One region of the Streptomyces sp. KR55 genome, then DNA from elsewhere that is predicted to be linked to it. Evidence: riboswitches for the same ligand, from Rfam matches in the RefSeq annotation. Region 1 holds a riboswitch; each other region holds the start of a gene.
What was found. A riboswitch is a leader RNA that binds a small molecule or an ion and turns the genes downstream of it on or off. The one in region 1 is predicted to bind cyclic di-AMP.
Positions count from the first base shown of each region.

Region 2: another riboswitch for cyclic di-AMP. It lies ahead of ACTWQJ_RS12865 (NlpC/P60 family protein); the one in region 1 lies ahead of ACTWQJ_RS38850 (transglycosylase family protein).
Region 3: another riboswitch for cyclic di-AMP. It lies ahead of ACTWQJ_RS02625 (transglycosylase SLT domain-containing protein); the one in region 1 lies ahead of ACTWQJ_RS38850 (transglycosylase family protein).

Region 1 covers NZ_JBQQCE010000391.1:3,418-9,079, reverse strand. The annotation lists gene ACTWQJ_RS38865 (nucleoside triphosphate pyrophosphohydrolase) at 1-870, shown strand, start outside; gene ACTWQJ_RS38860 (cytochrome P450 family protein) at 967-2,247, shown strand; gene ACTWQJ_RS38855 (transglycosylase family protein) at 2,468-3,466, shown strand; cyclic di-AMP (ydaO/yuaA leader) riboswitch at 3,649-3,817, shown strand; gene ACTWQJ_RS38850 (transglycosylase family protein) at 3,822-4,517, shown strand; gene eno (phosphopyruvate hydratase) at 4,872-5,662, shown strand, end outside.
Region 2 covers NZ_JBQQCE010000068.1:90-5,751, forward strand. The annotation lists partial or broken gene ACTWQJ_RS12850 (coiled-coil domain-containing protein) at 1-488, opposite strand, end outside; gene ACTWQJ_RS12855 (hypothetical protein) at 989-1,342, shown strand; gene ACTWQJ_RS12860 (tellurite resistance/C4-dicarboxylate transporter family protein) at 1,364-2,353, opposite strand; gene ACTWQJ_RS12865 (NlpC/P60 family protein) at 2,638-3,825, opposite strand; cyclic di-AMP (ydaO/yuaA leader) riboswitch at 3,834-4,005, opposite strand; gene pcrA (DNA helicase PcrA) at 4,313-5,662, shown strand, end outside.
Region 3 covers NZ_JBQQCE010000009.1:43,161-48,822, reverse strand. The annotation lists gene fahA (fumarylacetoacetase) at 92-1,303, opposite strand; gene ACTWQJ_RS02630 (HAD family hydrolase) at 1,590-2,474, shown strand; gene ACTWQJ_RS02625 (transglycosylase SLT domain-containing protein) at 2,486-2,974, opposite strand; cyclic di-AMP (ydaO/yuaA leader) riboswitch at 2,978-3,150, opposite strand; gene ACTWQJ_RS02620 (polyprenyl synthetase family protein) at 3,743-4,753, shown strand; gene ACTWQJ_RS02615 (LolA family protein) at 5,029-5,662, shown strand, end outside.

The DNA.
Region 1 (5,662 bases):
CGCGAGGCGGGGATAGCCGTGGCCGAGGAGTCCCCGACCGCCGAGGAACTGGTCGATGTGTGCGCCGACGGGCACACCGTGGTGGTCGTCGCCACGGGCGAGGGCGAGCCCGGGCTGACCGACGGCCTGGCCCGCCTCGCCGGCACCGGACGCGTCCGGATGCCGGAGCTGGAGCTGCTCCCCGCCTCCTACGACCTGCCGGGCGCCCGCCTCCTCGACCTCGTGCAGGTCATGGACCGCATCCGTGCCGAATGCCCGTGGTCGTCCCGGCAGACCCACCAGGGCCTGGCGAAGTACGGCATCGAGGAGGCGTACGAACTCGTCGAGGCGATCGAGGACGGCGACCGCGACGAGCTGCGCGAGGAACTCGGTGACGTCCTCCTCCAGGTCGTCTTCCACGCCCGGATAGCCGAGGAGGACCCGGACGCGCCCTTCTCGATCGACGACGTGGCGGCCGGCATTGTCGCCAAGCTCATCCACCGCCATCCGCATGTCTTCGGGGACGAGACGGCCTCGACGCCCGAGGAGGTCAAGGAGCACTGGCTGCGCACGAAGGCGCAGGAGAAGCGGCGGACGTCGGTGACGGAGGGCATCCCCCTGCACCAGCCCGGCCTGGCCCTCGCGGCGAAGCTGGCGTCCCGGGTGCGTACGGCGGGCCTGGAGGTGCCTCTGCCGAAGACCGAGGGCGTCGGGTACGAGCTGTTGGCGCTGGCGATACGGGCCGAGGCGGAGGGCGTCGACCCGGAAGCGGCGCTGCGGGCGGCGGCGCGGGCCTACCGGGATGCGATCAGGGAGACCGAGAGCGGGGGACAGGAGACCGACAGCCGGGGCCAGCGGACGGATTCCGACACAGCCGGGACCGGCGACTGACGTCACCCGCCGGTCGGCGACTGACGTCGCCCGGCGACCGATGCCGTCCCGGCGACCGATGTCACCCGCCCCTCCGCCTCCGGATACCGTCAACGGGTGACCAGCCAGCCCCACCGCCCGAGCCCCCACCAGGACGCCCCCGAGCTCTTCACGTGGGAGTTCGCCACCAACCCCTACCCGGCCTACGCCTGGCTCCGTGAGCACGCCCCTGTCCGCCGGACACGGCTTCCCAGCGGTGTGGAGGCCTGGCTGGTCACCCGTTACGCCGACGCCAAGCAGGCCCTCGCCGACCAGCGGCTCAGCAAGAACCCCGCCCACCACGACGAGCCCGCACACGCCAAGGGCAAGACGGGTATCCCCGGTGAGCGCAAGGCGGAGCTGATGACGCATCTGCTCAACATCGACCCGCCGGACCACACCCGCCTCCGCCGGCTCGTCTCCAAGGCCTTCACGCCCCGCCGCGTCGCCGAGTTCGCGCCCCGTGTGCAGGAGCTCACCGACGACCTCCTCGACCGGTTCGCCCGCAACGGCTCCGCCGACCTCATCCACGAGTTCGCCTTCCCGCTCCCCATCTACGCCATCTGCGACATGCTCGGCGTCCCCCGCGAGGACCAGGACGACTTCCGGGACTGGGCGGGCATGATGATCCGGCACGGGGGAGGGCCGCGGGGCGGGGTCGCGCGGTCGGTGAAGAAGATGCGCGGCTACCTTGCCGACCTCATCCACCGCAAGCGTGAGTCGCTCTCCGCCGAACCGGCCCCGGGCGAGGACCTCATCTCCGGCCTCATCCGTGCCTCCGACCACGGTGAGCACCTCACCGAGAACGAGGCCGCCGCGATGGCGTTCATCCTTTTGTTCGCCGGGTTCGAGACCACCGTCAACCTGATCGGCAACGGCACCTACGCCCTGCTCACCCACCCCGAACAGCGCACCCGCCTCCAGCAGGCCCTCGCCACCGGCGACCGCGGCCTCCTGGAAACCGGGGTCGAGGAACTCCTGCGCTACGACGGCCCGGTGGAGCTGGCCACCTGGCGGTTCGCCACGCAGCCGCTGACCATCGGCGGGCAGGACATCGCGCCCGGCGACCCCGTGCTCGTCGTACTCGCCGCCGCGGACCGGGATCCGCAGCGGTTCGCCGATCCGGACACCCTCGACCTCGCCCGCCGTGACAACCAGCACCTCGGCTACGGGCACGGCATCCACTACTGCCTCGGCGCGCCGCTCGCCCGCCTGGAGGGGCAGACTGCCCTCGCGACCCTCCTCACCCGCCTCCCCGACCTCCGACTGGCCGTGGACCCGAGCGAGTTGCGATGGCGCGGCGGCCTCATCATGCGCGGACTGCGCACGCTGCCCGTGGAGTTCACTCCCATCTCGTAAACCGGCCCCCCGGCCTCCCGGCCCCTCCAGCCCCCGGATTCGACCGGAACGCTCCACTCCGGCACCGAAAACGTGACACAACCTCAACTCTGTGATCTTCACGTGATCTGCGCGACGTTAACTTGTGACAAGTGATCGACTGCCGATACGTTCACCCATCAGCGCGACGTCGAACACCACCCGCCGCGCCGGTCACTGCTGTCTCGCGAAAGGTCCCCGCATGCTCTCCGGGAACGGTCGTCACCGTCGCCCCCGCCAGGCTCCAGCCCTCGTTGTCGCGGCCGGCGTGACCGGGTCCGCCATCGCCATCCCGCTCCTCGGCGCCACCGGCGCGAGCGCGGCCAGCGGCACGACGTGGGACCGGGTGGCGGAGTGCGAGAGCGGCGGCTCCTGGAGCGCCAACGAGGGCAACGGGTACTACGGCGGGCTGCAACTGTCCCAGGAGGACTGGGAGCGGTACGGCGGCCTCACGTACGCGGCCAGCGCCGACCAGGCCAGCCGTTCGCAGCAGATAGCCGTCGCCGAGCGGATCCTCGCGGACCAGGGTGTGGGCGCATGGGGCACCTGCGGACTCACCGCCGGTCTCAACGCGGACAAGGGTTCGGTCGACGTGGACACGGGTGTGGCCGGTGACGCCTCGTCGGACACTTCCGAGAGCCTGCGCAACTCGTTCGGCTTGTCCAACTCGTCCGGTTCCTCCAGCTCGTCCGGTTCGTCTGATTCGGCAGAGTCTTCGACTGAATCCACCATGCCGTCCCCATCGTCTGACTCGTCATCGAATGCGACGGACGGTTCCGCGAGCCCGACGCCCGCCGACTCCACTCCGGACAACTCTCAGGAATCCGACAGCTCTCCCACAGCCACCCCGAAGGCCACCGACTCGGACAACTCGGGGCAGAGTGAAGGCGATTCCGGCCTGATCGACACCGGTACGGGCAAGCATCGCGGCGACAGCGCCGACGAGGATGCCGCCGGCGCTCGTACAACCGAGTCCTCGGGGCGTCACGCCTCACGCGACAGCGCCTCCCCCCGCGATGCCGCCGACGGGTCGTACACCGTGCGCGAGGGGGACAGTCTCTGGGGTATCGCCGACTCCCTTGGCGTCCAAGGGGGATGGTCCGTGCTCTATGCGGACAACAAGGAGATCGTCGGCGCCGACCCCAACTACATCATCCCCGGTCAGACGCTGGATGTCGGGGTCGAACCGGGCGAAAAGTAGCGGGAGTTCACGTCCCACTTAGCGTCTAATGTCCGGTTTGGTGAAAGTGTGGGATGAGTCTCAGAGGCCCTGATCCTCTTTGAAATTCCGCCAATCGCGTGTCTACGGTCATGACCGCTCGCCAACGCGAGCCCCGGCTGCCGCAACGCCGAATCCTGCCAGCGGCCGTCCGGGAACAGTCGTCGCGTCAAGCGCCGTAGGCAGGAGCGGGGGACCCAAGGTAAGCGCCGCACCGGGCAGTTGAGCCCGTACGGCTTGGGGTGAAGTCACGCCTCCCCACAGGGGCGTGACCGGGCAACTCAACCGGCCCGAACCCGACAGCTCACCTCGCAGGCGTCGGTGAGGGGATCCATCCATGCTGTTTTCCAGCAAGGGCAAGCACCGTCGTCCGTCCAAGGCCGCTCGTGCCATAGCCGTCGTCGGTGTCACCGGCGCCGCCGCCGTCGCGGCCCCGCTGATGGCGGCCGGCAGCGCCTCCGCCGCCACCACCTCCGAGTGGGACGCCGTCGCCCAGTGCGAGTCGGGCGGCAACTGGTCCATCAACACCGGCAACGGCTACTACGGCGGTCTGCAGTTCTCCGCCTCCACCTGGGCCGCGTACGGCGGCACGCAGTACGCCGCCACGGCCGACCAGGCCACCAAGGAGCAGCAGATCCAGATCGCCGAGAAGGTGCTCGCGGGTCAGGGCAAGGGTGCCTGGCCGCACTGCGGCACGGGCCTGTCGAACGCCACGTACACCGGCGGCGGCGCGAGCGACTCCTCCTCGGAGGGCTCCTCGCAGAGCAGCACCGAGACCACCACCCGCTCGACCGAACAGCAGCCGGCCTCCCGTTCGCAGGAGCGCCCGGCGCAGAAGACCGTCACCACCCCGACCGGTGAGAAGGTCGAGAAGGGCGACGGCGAGTACAAGGTCGTCACCGGCGACACGCTCAGCACCATCGCCGCGGAGCACGACGTCGAGGGCGGCTGGGAGAAGCTGTTCCAGCTGAACAAGGACATCGTCGAGGACGCCGACCTCATCTACCCGGGTCAGCAGCTGCACCTGAAGTAATCCGGATCTACCCGGCCCGGCAGCTTCACCTGACCTGAAGTAATCCGGGCTTCGCAGACCCCGTGAGGGTCCCCCCGTCCCCACGGGCCCCCGCCCCGGTGCGTGTTCCCCCGTACGCGCCGGGGCGGGGCTTTTGTGTCACCGCTCGGGCCCTCGTTCTTCGCTCGGGCCCTCGTTCTCCGCTCGGGCCCTCATTCTTGAGGAACCGTCTTTGTTCCATTCGGAAACAATTTACGATCGGTTCCGTCCACGGGGTGGGCGACCGGCTGGCCGATCCCACGGAGCCGGTTAGGCTCGTCTCGCAGAGCCGCTGCGGTCCTGCTAAACCGCGTCACATCCACGAAGGAGATGCTCGTGCCGTCCATCGACGTCGTCGTAGCCCGGGAAATCCTGGACTCCCGAGGCAACCCCACGGTCGAGGTCGAGGTCGGCCTCGACGACGGCAGCACGGGTCGTGCCGCCGTCCCGTCCGGCGCCTCCACGGGCGCCTTCGAGGCCATCGAACTCCGCGACGGCGACCCCAACCGCTACCAGGGCAAGGGCGTCGAGAAGGCCGTCCTGGCCGTCATCGAGCAGATCGGCCCTGAGCTGGTCGGCTACGACGCCACCGAGCAGCGCCTGATCGACCAGGCGATGTTCGACCTGGACGCCACCGACAACAAGGGCTCGCTCGGCGCCAACGCCATCCTCGGCGTCTCGCTCGCCGTCGCGCACGCCGCCTCCGAGGCCAGCGACCTGCCGCTCTTCCGCTACCTGGGCGGCCCGAACGCGCACCTGCTGCCGGTGCCGATGATGAACATCCTGAACGGCGGCTCGCACGCCGACTCCAACGTGGACATCCAGGAGTTCATGATCGCCCCGATCGGCGCGGAGTCCTTCTCCGAGGCCCTGCGCTGGGGCACCGAGGTCTACCACACCCTCAAGAAGGTCCTGAAGAGCAAGGGCCTGGCCACCGGCCTCGGCGACGAGGGCGGCTTCGCCCCCAACCTCGGCTCCAACCGTGAGGCCCTCGACCTCATCCTCGAGGCGATCAAGGAGGCCGGCTACACCCCCGGCGAGCAGATCGCCCTCGCGCTCGACGTCGCCGCGTCCGAGTTCTACAAGGACGGCTCCTACCTCTTCGAGGGCAAGGCGCGCTCGGCCGC
Region 2 (5,662 bases), on a different contig from region 1:
CCGCGCAACTGCTCGATCTCGCGCAGCTGTCTGCGGACCCGCGCCACGGCCGCGGACTGCCGGTCGCCCGCGCGTTCGGCGAACGTGGCGCCGTCGAGGTACCGATCGGGGTCCTCGGAGAGCGCGAGTTGCAGCGCAGGGTCGAGGCCACCGCTCCGGTACTGCGCCGCGGCGAACGAACCGAGCGCATCCCGCGCCGAGTTGAGCTGCTCCTCCTTGCGGGCGGCCTCGTCCTGCAGAGACTGAAGCCGTTCCTCCGCCGTCTTGGCCTTCTCCTTCGCCCCGTTGTACTTCTCGGTGGCGACCTCGGCCTCCTGGTACAGCTTGTCCACCTTGGCCTTGACCTGCCCCGGCGTCAGCTGCGGCTCGGCGTGCCCGATGCCGTCGACGCCGGTCGCGCTCGCCGCTCCCGCGATAGCGATCGTCGCCGCCGTACGGGCCCTGGTGCCGCCCGCCGAGCGTTGTCGGGGCTTGCGGTGCGCTGCCATTGGACTGCACGTCCTTTCGTACGACTCGGACGACCTGGACGATTTGGACGCCCCGGACGACCGCTGGTCCGTACGGCCACCGGGCGGACCGTGGGACGCTCCGATGCGGTCTCCGCGTCCGGCGGCGGCCCGTGCAGGGGGAGCGGGGCCGCCGCCGGACCTTCTCGGCGGAGGTGTCCGGCTGCCGCCCCTGGCCCGGACGGCGGTGGGGAGCCGGTCACCTGATGCAGGACGCTAGACCTGGGTGTGTCGGACCGGTAACGCGTTGTGCGGAACTGACATGAGGGGACCGCGGGGCGACCGTATGTGACCGTGATCCCGGTCCGTGGCCGTCGCCTTCACGCAGCGCGATGACCGATGTGCGGTTTACGGGGCATGCGTGCATGCGGAGGTGCTATGGCGCGCATATATGCATCCGCGTCCCGCGCCTCAGACCGCCGGGCGCCGGGTCGGCGGGCCGGTGCCGGGTGGTGCCCGGGCCCTGATTAGGCTCCGGCTCCATGGACGTACTCATCAACCTCTTCGTCGGCCTGCACATCATCGGCATCGCCGCCCTGCTCGGCGGTTTCTTCACCCAGATGAAGGCGATGGGCGAGGGCACCGCCCGATTCGGCCCGGCGATGCTGCACGGTGCGCTGACCATGCTGGTCACCGGCGTGATCCTGGTCGGTCTCAACCAGGCCGACGATCAGTCCGTCAACAACATCAAGATCGGCGTGAAGCTGGCCCTGCTGATCGTGATCCTCGGTCTCGTCTACGTGAAGCGGGACGAGGAGAAGGTGGACAAGGGTCTGTTCGGCCTGGTGGGCCTGCTGACCATGGCGAACGTCTTCATCGCGGTGCTCTGGACCTGAGCCCCGGCCGAGACCCGCGGCTCACGGCCTGCGGTGCCCGGGCGCCGCGGGGCGTACGGCCTCCCGGGTGGCCGCGACCGCCCCGACCCCTACCGCGAGCCACGCCGCCACCGCGATCCACAGCAGCACCTTCCCGGGCCACTCGAGCCATGAGACGTCGACAGCGGTGGTGACGGCCAGGGCCGCCACTGCCGTCATACCCATCGAAAAGACCGTGGACCAGCGGCGCACGTCATAGCGCGGACGCGGCCGGACCACCTCGCCGACGAGCAGTACGGCGTACCAGCCCAGGCCGAGGACCAGCAGGGCGACGGTCACGGTCCGTAGGACGCCGCTGTTGTCGTCGTTCCAGAGGTACAGGCCCGGTCCGTCGGCGGCGATGAGCTTGGCCCCGGCGAGCGCCGAGATCGCTGCCGCGCCGCCCGCGACCCACTGGTCCCCCGGCCCTTCGATCACCTGCCGCAGATCGAAGCGGGCCAGGGCGAGGCCGTACAGCACGAGGCCCAGCCAGAAGAGTACGAGCGCCGCATGTGCGAGCCACGCCGCCGACTCGGCCTGCGCGAGGGTCGCGCCCAGCACGGCGAGCCCCTGTGTCGCCACCGCCCCGAGGAACACCGCCCCCGGCATACGCCGCCGCTGCCGGTGCCGCACAACGGGCACGAGCAGCACCGGCCACAGCAGCGTGGCCAGCGCCAGCAGCGCCGCGGCCGGGGGCTGCCGGTCCAGCGCGGAGAAACGGGTCCCCAGCACGGCGGTCGCGGCGACGGCGGTGAGCACCGCAGGCGTTCCCGCCTCCGTCATCCAGCGCGCCCGCTGCCGCAGCAGCCGTGTGACGAGGTCCGCCGCCAGGGCCAGCCATGCCGCGCAGGCCGCCACGAGGAGGATCCGGGACAGGACCTCGTAGCCCGTCAGGTGCAGGCCGACCGAGACGATGCCGGTCGCCATGACGGCGGCCCCGGCCGCCGGCGGATGCTGCGCCCACCAGGCGCGGAGGGGGGAGGAGCCGGGCATGCGCCGATGCTAAGGAGCCCCGCGCGCCGCGCGAGCGGGCCACGCGCGCGGGCACGTCGAAAACCACGCGGGCGCGCGGCAATGGGCTCACACCGAGCGTGCGCCGTTTCGGCGGGCGCGCGAGCCTGCAGGCGCCTCTCGTACGCGCCTGCCCAACAGCACCCCACGCGCGTGCCTGCGAAAAACGCCACCACGCGCGCGTGCCTGCGTAACCCCGCCACGCGCGCGTGCCCACGGAAGCCTCCCCGGGGCGTGCCATCCGGCCCGCCCCTTGCCTCCGCCCGTCAGGCCGGTCGTACCACGCTGTGGATGGACGACTCCCCGTCGTAGTAGATCGACTCCTCGCGCACGTACGCGCCGGGCTTCGGGGCGTGGATCATCATGCCGTTGCCGATGTAGATGCCGACGTGGGTGACGTCGTCGTAGAAGAAGACCAGGTCGCCGGGCTGGGCGGCCGCGAGGGAGACCGTGGTGCCCGCGTTCACCTGGTCGTAGGTGGTGCGCGGGAGGGAGACGCCGGCGGCCTTCCACGCGCCCTGGGTGAGACCGGAGCAGTCGTAGGAGTCGGGGCCGGTCGCGCCCCAGACGTACGGCTTGCCGATCTGCGCGCGGGAGAAGGCGAGCGCCTTCTCGGCCTTGGTGGCGTACGAGGAGTCGGGGGCCGAGGTGCCGGAGCCCGTCTCGGTCCCTGTGCCCGTCTCCGTGGAGGAGCCGCTTCCGGTCTCCTCCTGCTGCGCGGCGGCCTCCTGGCGCTGCCGCTCCTCCTCCGCCTGCTGCCGGGCGAGCTCCGCGGCCTTGCGCTCGGCCTCCTCCTGCTTCTTCTTCTCGATCGCCGCCAGCCGTGCCTTCTCCTCGGCGGTCAGCTGCGACAGCAGTTCGCGGGCGTCGGCGAGCTTCTTCTGGACGGTGGCCTTGGCCGTCTTCAGATCGCTCTGCGACTCCGTGAGCGTCTCGAGGCTCTCGGTGGCCTCCTGGCGCTTCTCCATCGTCGCGGACTGCTGGGTGAAGTAGTCGTCGACCGCGCCCTTCTGACGGTTGGTCAGCCTGCCCATCAGCTGGGTCTGGTCGAAGTAGTCCTGCGGCGAGTCCGCGAGCAGGAAGGTCGCGGTGTCGGGGGCGGAGGCGCCGGTCCGGTACTGCGCCGCCGCGTACGAGCCCAGCTCCTCGCGCGCCTCGTTGAGCTTCTGGGTGCGCTGGGCGACGTCGTCGAGGAGGGTGTCGACCTGCTTGCGCTGTTTCGCGGTCTTCTCTTTGGCTGCGTTGTACTTCTCGGTCGCCGACTCCGCCTGGCGGTAGAGGTCGTCGACCTTCTTCTCGACTTCTTCGAGGCTCGGCTTGTCGTCGGCCGAGGGGGTGGCATTGGCCGTCTGGGAGAGCAGGGCCACAGACGTGAGGGCAGCCGTGGCAAGCGCGGGGGTCCGTATGCCTGCGACGCGCGCGCCCGTGGGACGCGACTTACGGTGCGACGCCAAGGGAGGCGACTCCTTCCATGGGCCGCCTACCGGGTTAGCTGTCGGGTTCGGGCGGGTGGTTCGGAAGGGTTGCCCTACGGTCCCCTCCCGGGAAGGGAGTCGGACCGATTCACCCCAGAGTCGGTTGGGTCCCCGGCTCCGGCAGCCACGGGGGCGCACCGGACTCGGCGGAGGCCGTGCGGCCCGGCGACGTTCGCCGGTGGGGGTCGTACGGCCTGCCCGGCACGGTAGCCAACTCGTGTGGTGCGTGTGAAGGTTGGTGGGTGATATGCCCGATACATTTTCGTGACCTTCAGTCAGTGGTCGCGGGTGGTAGTGGGGTGGGCTCGGAGAGTAAGCCGATGTGGGGGTGGGCAGGGATGGAAGGTCGTCGGCCGCTGCAGCCGATGTGATTCCGGCCTCATCGTCAAGATCGACGGTATTCCGGCCGGGGATGTTCTCGGGGCGGCCGCGGGTTGTCGGTGGGGCGCCCTAGACTCGGAGAGCGATGAGCAGCCTCTTTGACGACAGCTTCCTGGCGGACCTCCAGGCCCCGCGGGCCCACGAGGAACACCCGCCGCCCGAGGACGATCACGTTCCGGAGTCGATCCCGGACGATCTGTTCGGCGGGAAGTTCGACGTGCCCCCGGACCGGGACGCGTACTACCGCGACGGCGCCGCGCGTCCGGCCGTGGACACGGCAGCGCTCCTGGAGGGGCTGAACGACAACCAGCGCGCCGCCGTCGTCCACTCCGGCTCCCCCCTGCTCATCGTGGCCGGGGCCGGTTCCGGCAAGACCCGCGTGCTCACCCACCGCATCGCCCACCTCCTCGCCGAGCGGGGCGTGCACCCGGGCCAGATCCTCGCGATCACCTTCACCAACAAGGCCGCCGGCGAGATGAAGGAGCGCGTCGAGCAGCTCGTCGGTCCGCGCGCGAACGCGATGTGGGTCATGACCTTCCACAGCGCGTGCGTGCGCATCCTGCGCCGGGAGAGCAAGAAGCTCGGCTTCACGTCGTCGTTCTCGATCTACGACGCCGCCGACAGCAAGCGCCTCATGGCCCTGGTCTGCCGCGACCTGGACCTCGATCCCAAGCGCTACCCGCCCAAGTCCTTCAGTGCCAAGATCAGCAACCTCAAGAACGAGCTGATCGACGAGGAGGACTTCGCCGCCCAGGCCACCGACGGCTTCGAGAAGACCCTCGCCCAGGCCTACGCCCTGTACCAGTCGCGACTGCGCGAGGCGAACGCCCTCGACTTCGACGACCTGATCATGACGACGGTCAACCTGCTCCGCGCCTTCCCGGACGTCGCCGAGCACTACCGCCGCCGCTTCCGCCATGTACTCGTCGACGAGTACCAGGACACCAACCACGCCCAGTACGCCCTCGTACGCGAACTCGTCGGCACCGGCGAGCACGACGAGGGCGTACCACCCGGCGAGGGCGGCCTGCCGCCCGCCGAGCTGTGCGTGGTGGGTGACGCCGACCAGTCGATCTACGCCTTCCGCGGGGCGACCATCCGCAACATCCTCCAGTTCGAGGAGGACTACCCGGACGCGACGACGATCCTGCTGGAGCAGAACTACCGCTCCACCCAGACGATCCTCTCCGCCGCCAACGCCGTCATCGAGCGCAACGAGTCCCGCCGCCCGAAGAACCTCTGGACCAACGCGGGCGCGGGCGCGCGCATCACCGGCTATGTCGCCGACACGGAGCACGACGAGGCCCAGTTCGTCGCCGACGAGATAGACCGCCTCACGGACGCGGACGAGGCGAAGGCCGGGGACGTCGCCGTCTTCTACCGGACGAACGCCCAGTCCCGTGTCTTCGAAGAGATCTTCATCCGCGTCGGCCTG
Region 3 (5,662 bases), on a different contig from region 1:
CACCCACCGCCAGTATGACGGCGCCGGGCACCCGGAGTCAGCGCTCGAACCGGCGTTTGCCCGAAAAGCTCACCACCCGCCACCCCACAGCTCAGCCCGCGACGACCCTCCCGCTCACCTCCCCCAACCCCACCCGGACTCCGCCCGCCCCCGGTGCCCAGGCCGACAGCGTCACGACATCCCCGTCCTCCAGGAACGTCCGCTTGCCGTCGGGGAGTTCGAGTGGGTTCCGACCGTTCCAGGTCAGTTCGAGGAGGGAGCCGCGTTCGCGTTCGGTCGGGCCGCTCACCGTGCCCGAGCCGTACAGGTCGCCGGTGCGCAGGGATGCGCCGTTGACGGTCATGTGGGCGAGTTGCTGGGCGGCCGTCCAGTACATGGTGGAGAAAGGGGGTTCCGAGATGACGTGACCGTTGAGAGCGACGGAGATGCGCAGGTCGTAGCCGCCGGGTTCGTCGTCCGTGTCGTCCAGGTACGGCAGGAGGGGATGGGTGCGCTGCGGTGGGGCCACTCGTGCCTCGTCCAGCGCGTCCAGCGGGGTGATCCAGGCCGACACCGACGTGGCGAAGGACTTGCCGAGGAAGGGGCCGAGGGGGACGTACTCCCAGGCCTGGATGTCGCGCGCGGACCAGTCGTTGAGGAGGCACAGGCCGAAGACGTGGTCGCGGAAGCCGGCCAGCGGAACGGGTCGGCCCAACGGGGACGGGGTGCCGACGACGAAGCCGACCTCCGCCTCGATGTCCAGGCGGACGGACGGCCCGAAGACGGGCGCGGGGTCGGTCGGGGCCTTGCGCTGGCCGGAGGGGCGGATGACATCCGTGCCGGAGACGACGACCGTGCCGGAGCGGCCGTGGTAACCGATCGGCAGATGCTTCCAGTTGGGGGTGAGTGAGTCGGCGGCGTCGGGGCGGAAGATCTGGCCGACGTTCCGGGCGTGGTTCTCTGAGGCGTAGAAGTCGACGTAGTCCGCGACCTCGAAGGGCAGGTGCAGGGTCACCGAGGAGAGGGGGTGCATCAGGGGCGCGAGGGTTTCGCGGTGGGACGGCACCGTCACCCAGGCGGTCAGCGCGCGCCGGACGTCCGACCAGGCGGTGCGGCCGGCGGCGAGCAGTGGGTTCAGGGTGGGCCGGGCCAGCAGGGCGGCATAAGGGGAGCCGAGTGCCAGTGCTGCCGCGCCGGCGTCGAGGACGTGGTCGCCGAGGCGGACGCCGACGGTGCGTTCGGTGGACCCGGCGGGTGAGAAGACGCCGTACGGAAGGTTGTGCGGACCGAAGGGGTCGCCCTCGGGGACATCGAAGGGGGGCATCGGGGTGCTGCCTCACTTTCGTACGTGCGGTCCATGCGGTCGCGGCACACGTTACGGCTGCGGCGGCCGTCTTGGGCAGTGACTTAAGCGCGCAAAGAGTTCGCAATGTCCGGAATGGGGGAGTCATGCATATCCGTGACCTCGTCCCGCTGTCCGTGACCCGCTGTCCGCAACGCGCCTTCGCCCGGCCGGTGGCCGGCGCCGAGGAGTCGGACCACTGAAATGTGGACAGGTGGAAGGGAGTTGGGGATGAACGGCGTGGGTGTGGTGTCCGTATTCTCTGATCATGGCCGCACCCATCGCATATGCCGAGCGCACCGCGTACGCCCTCATCGCCACCGACCTGGACGGAACGCTGCTGCGCGGCGACGACACGGTCTCCGACCGGTCGCTCACCGCGCTCGCGCGGGTCTCGGCGGCCGGTGCCCGGCATCTGGTGGTGACAGGACGGCCGGCGCCCAGGGTGCGGCCGCTGCTGAAGTTCCTGGGTGGCGGGGGGCTCGCGGTGTGCGGGCAGGGCGCGCAGTTGTACGACGCCGGCGTGGACCGTCTGCTGTGGTCGGTCACCCTGGACCGGGAACTGGCCGAGACCGCGCTCGGCAAGATCGAGGCGGAGGTCGGTACGGTGTATGCGGCCGTCGACCAGGACGGCGTCGACGGCCTGACGCTCATCGAGCCGGGGTATCGGATGCCGCACCCGACGTTGCCGGCGGTACGGGTCGGCCGGCGTGACGACCTGTGGTGCGAGCCCATCAGCAAGGTGCTGCTGCGTCATCCCGCCCTGTCCGACGACGAGTTGGCGTCGGTGGCCCGTTCGGTGGTGGGTTCGCTCGCGACGGTCACCATGTCGGGGCCCGGGACGGTCGAGCTTCAGCCGTCCGGCATCACCAAGGCGACGGGGTTGGCGCTGGCGGCCCGGCATCTGGGGCTGCGCCCCGAGGACACCATCGCCTTCGGAGACATGCCCAACGACATCCCGATGTTCGACTGGGCCGCCCACGGCGTCGCCATGGCCAACGCGCACCCCGAACTGAAGGCGGTGGCCGACGAGATCACCCTCTCGAACGAGGACGACGGCATCGCCGTCGTCCTCGAACGGCTCCTCACCGAGGCCCTGCGCCCGCAGCGGCTCAGCGGGCGCAGGGCCTCGGTGGGTACGAAGGTTCAGTAGGCGCGAAGGGCTCAGTAGGCGCCGAAGACGTTGTCGATCGAGCCGTAGCGGTCGGCCGCGTAGTTGCAGGCGGCGGTGATGTTGGCGACCGGGTCGAACGGGTCGTACGGCGTGCCGGGCACGTGGTACGCGGCGAAGGTGGGGTCGATGACCTGGAGCAGGCCCTTGGACGGGGTGCCCTTGGCCGCGTTGGAGTCCCAGTTGTTGATGGCGGCCGGGTTGCCGGACGACTCGCGCATGACGTTGCGGTAGATGCCGTTGTAGGAGCCCGGGATTCCGTGCTGCGCCATGATCGCGAGCGACTCGCGGATCCAGCCGTCGAGGTTGTCGGAGTACGCCGTGGTGGCGGTCTTCGCGGTCACCGCGGCGGGGGTGGCGGCCGATGCGGTGCTCGCACCGATGAGCGGCAGGGCGAGCACGGCCGCGCCGGTGCCGGCGACCGCGAGCTTGCGGGCTATGCGGGCAGTGCGGGTGCGGCGGGGCTGACCGTTTGCAGGCATGGGCTTGTTCCTCTCCTTCGCCTGCGAGGTGAGCTGTCGGGTTCGGGCTGGGAGGTGCCCGGCCGCGCCCTTGCGAGCGCAACTTCACCCCAAGCCGTTCCGGTGCGTCGTACGACGTCCGGCGCGGCGACTTACCTGGGTCCCCCGCTCCTGCCGTGCGTGAGTGGTCTCGTCATCGGTGGTACCGGGCGGCGGCAGGATTCGGCGTCCGCCCGACTGGCCCGGAACGTATGCGAGAGCACATGTCGGAAACAAGTAGCGGGTTCACACAACATGCTGTTTGATCTTTGTCTGGGGTGTTTTGTCAGCTTGATCCTTTGCGTATGCCAAGGCTCAACTCGCAAGCCGGGAAAGCCGGATGATTGGCGACCGCGTGGAACCTGTGAACGGGTGAAGGTGAGTCATGTCACGCACGAGCGCAAGAGTGGTAAATCGGACAATGAGCTCAAGTGCCTATTAATCAGGTGTGCATGGGATGCGCTTCCCTCAGGTGTGATGGGAGGGAGCCGGTCACCCGAATGGCCGGAGGCGAGACGGCGTGGCGGGGGTATTACCGGACAAAGCTCACCTATTCGGCTTAAGTCGATAAATAACTTCTCGTATCAACTGATCGAAAACATACCGCTCGTGATCCGATACAGCCCGGCCTGTAACCCCGGGCGCCCTCGGTGATCGAAACGTGACCGGATACGCTGACTTGAGTGAAGGCAGCGACGTATCGACAAACCGCGTAACCGCCGGTAGACACCAGCAGACAGGAGACCCCTCGTGACCGTCGTCGGGCCGTTCGGGCTGAGCGTGCGGGACCAGGCTCTGGAAGCCGATGTCCAGGCCGGATTGGCGGCTGTCGAGGAAGGGTTGCTCGAAGCCACCAAGAGCGAGGTCCCGTTCATCACGGAGGCCGCGCAGCACCTGGTGCGGGCCGGAGGCAAGCGGTTCCGCCCGCTGCTGGTGATGCTCGCCGCGCAGTTCGGTGACCCGTACGCGCCCGGGGTCGTGCCCTCGGCCGTGGTCGTGGAGCTGACCCACCTGGCGACGCTGTACCACGACGACGTGATGGACGAGGCAGAGGTGCGGCGCGGGGTACCGAGCGCGAACGCCCGCTGGGGCAACTCGGTCGCGGTCCTCACCGGCGACTTCCTCTTCGCCCGTGCCTCGCACATCCTGGCCGACCTCGGTCCGGAGGCCGTGCGGGTGCAGGCGGAGGCGTTCGAACGGCTGGTCACCGGTCAGATCCTGGAGACGGCCGGGCCGTCGGACGGGCGCGACCCGGTCGAGCACTACCTGGACGTACTGGCCGGCAAGACGGGGTCGCTGGTGGCGGTCTCGTGCCGCTTCGGCGCGATGATGTCGGGCGCCGACGAGTCGCTCGTGAACGTCCTGACCCAGTACGGCGAACGACTGGGCGTCGCCTTCCAGCTCGCCGACGACGTCCTGGACATCGCGTCCGACTCCCACGAGTCCGGGAAGACGCCGGGGACGGATCTGCGGGAGGGCATCGCGACCCTGCCCGTGCTGCGGCTGCGCGAGCGCGCGGCCCGGCTGGGGCTGGCCGAGGACATCGCCCTGTGCGAGCTGCTGGACTCCGACCTGACGGACGACGCCCGGCATGCGCAGGCGCTGGCCGCGCTGCGGGCGCACCCCGCGCTGGAGCAGGCACGGCGGGACACCGTGCGGTACGCGGAGGAGGCGCGGTCGGCGCTTGCGCCGCTGCGGGAGTGCGATGCCAAGGCAGCGCTCATCGAACTGTGCGACGCGGTGGTGCACCGCGCGGGATAGGGCCTGGCCAGCGGATCGCCGGAGACCCGGCATCGAGGCGGCGCCTCCCCTACGACCCCTACGGGTCGGGGGAGGCGCCGCTCGCTTGTGTCATACCGCAGCAGTACGCGGAGTTGAGCCCGCGGTCTGACGCTTCTTCGCATCCGGTTTGGTCAGATGGAGACCACGGAACACACCACTCCTCACCTATTCGGGTGAGAATGGCGGCTCAGGTGGACGAGTGCGAGGACGCGAAGTGACGGACAGCCGCCGCCGACGACGGAGGTAAGGCACACATGGCACCGTACGAATCCGACGACAGCACGACCGCGGCGCAGGCCGAAGAGCTGCGCGCGGCGCGGCGGCGCAAGGCCGCGCGGTACGTCGTCCCGGCGGCGGTCCTGGGGGTGGCTGCGGGGACCATCGGGCTCGTCCCCGCGATCGCCGACTCCGGCAGCCCCGATCTGCCGGAGATCAGCGCACAGCAACTCATCGAGAAGATCGCCGAGTCGGACGTACAGCAGCTGTCCGGCACGGTGAAGATCAGCACCGATCTGGGGCTGCCCGACCTGGGCGGCCTGGAGAGCGGGCTGACGTCCGGCGCGACCCCCTCGGACGGCGAGGGTTCTGCGGCCGACCCGTCGGCCAAGCTGACCGAGCTGGCGTCCGGCACGCACACGCTGCGCGTCGCGGCCGACGGCCCGGACAGGCAGAAGCTGTCGCTGCTGGAGAACGCCGCCGAGTACAGCCTGATCCACAACGGCAAGGACGTGTGGGGCTACGACAGCGCGTCCAACGAGGTCTACCACGGCACCGCCACCGAGGCCGCGGACGGCAAGGCGTCCGAGGAGGTGCCGGCCACGCCCAAGGACCTCACCGAGGAGGCCCTGAAGGCGGTGGACGACACGACGTCCGTGACCGTCGACGGCA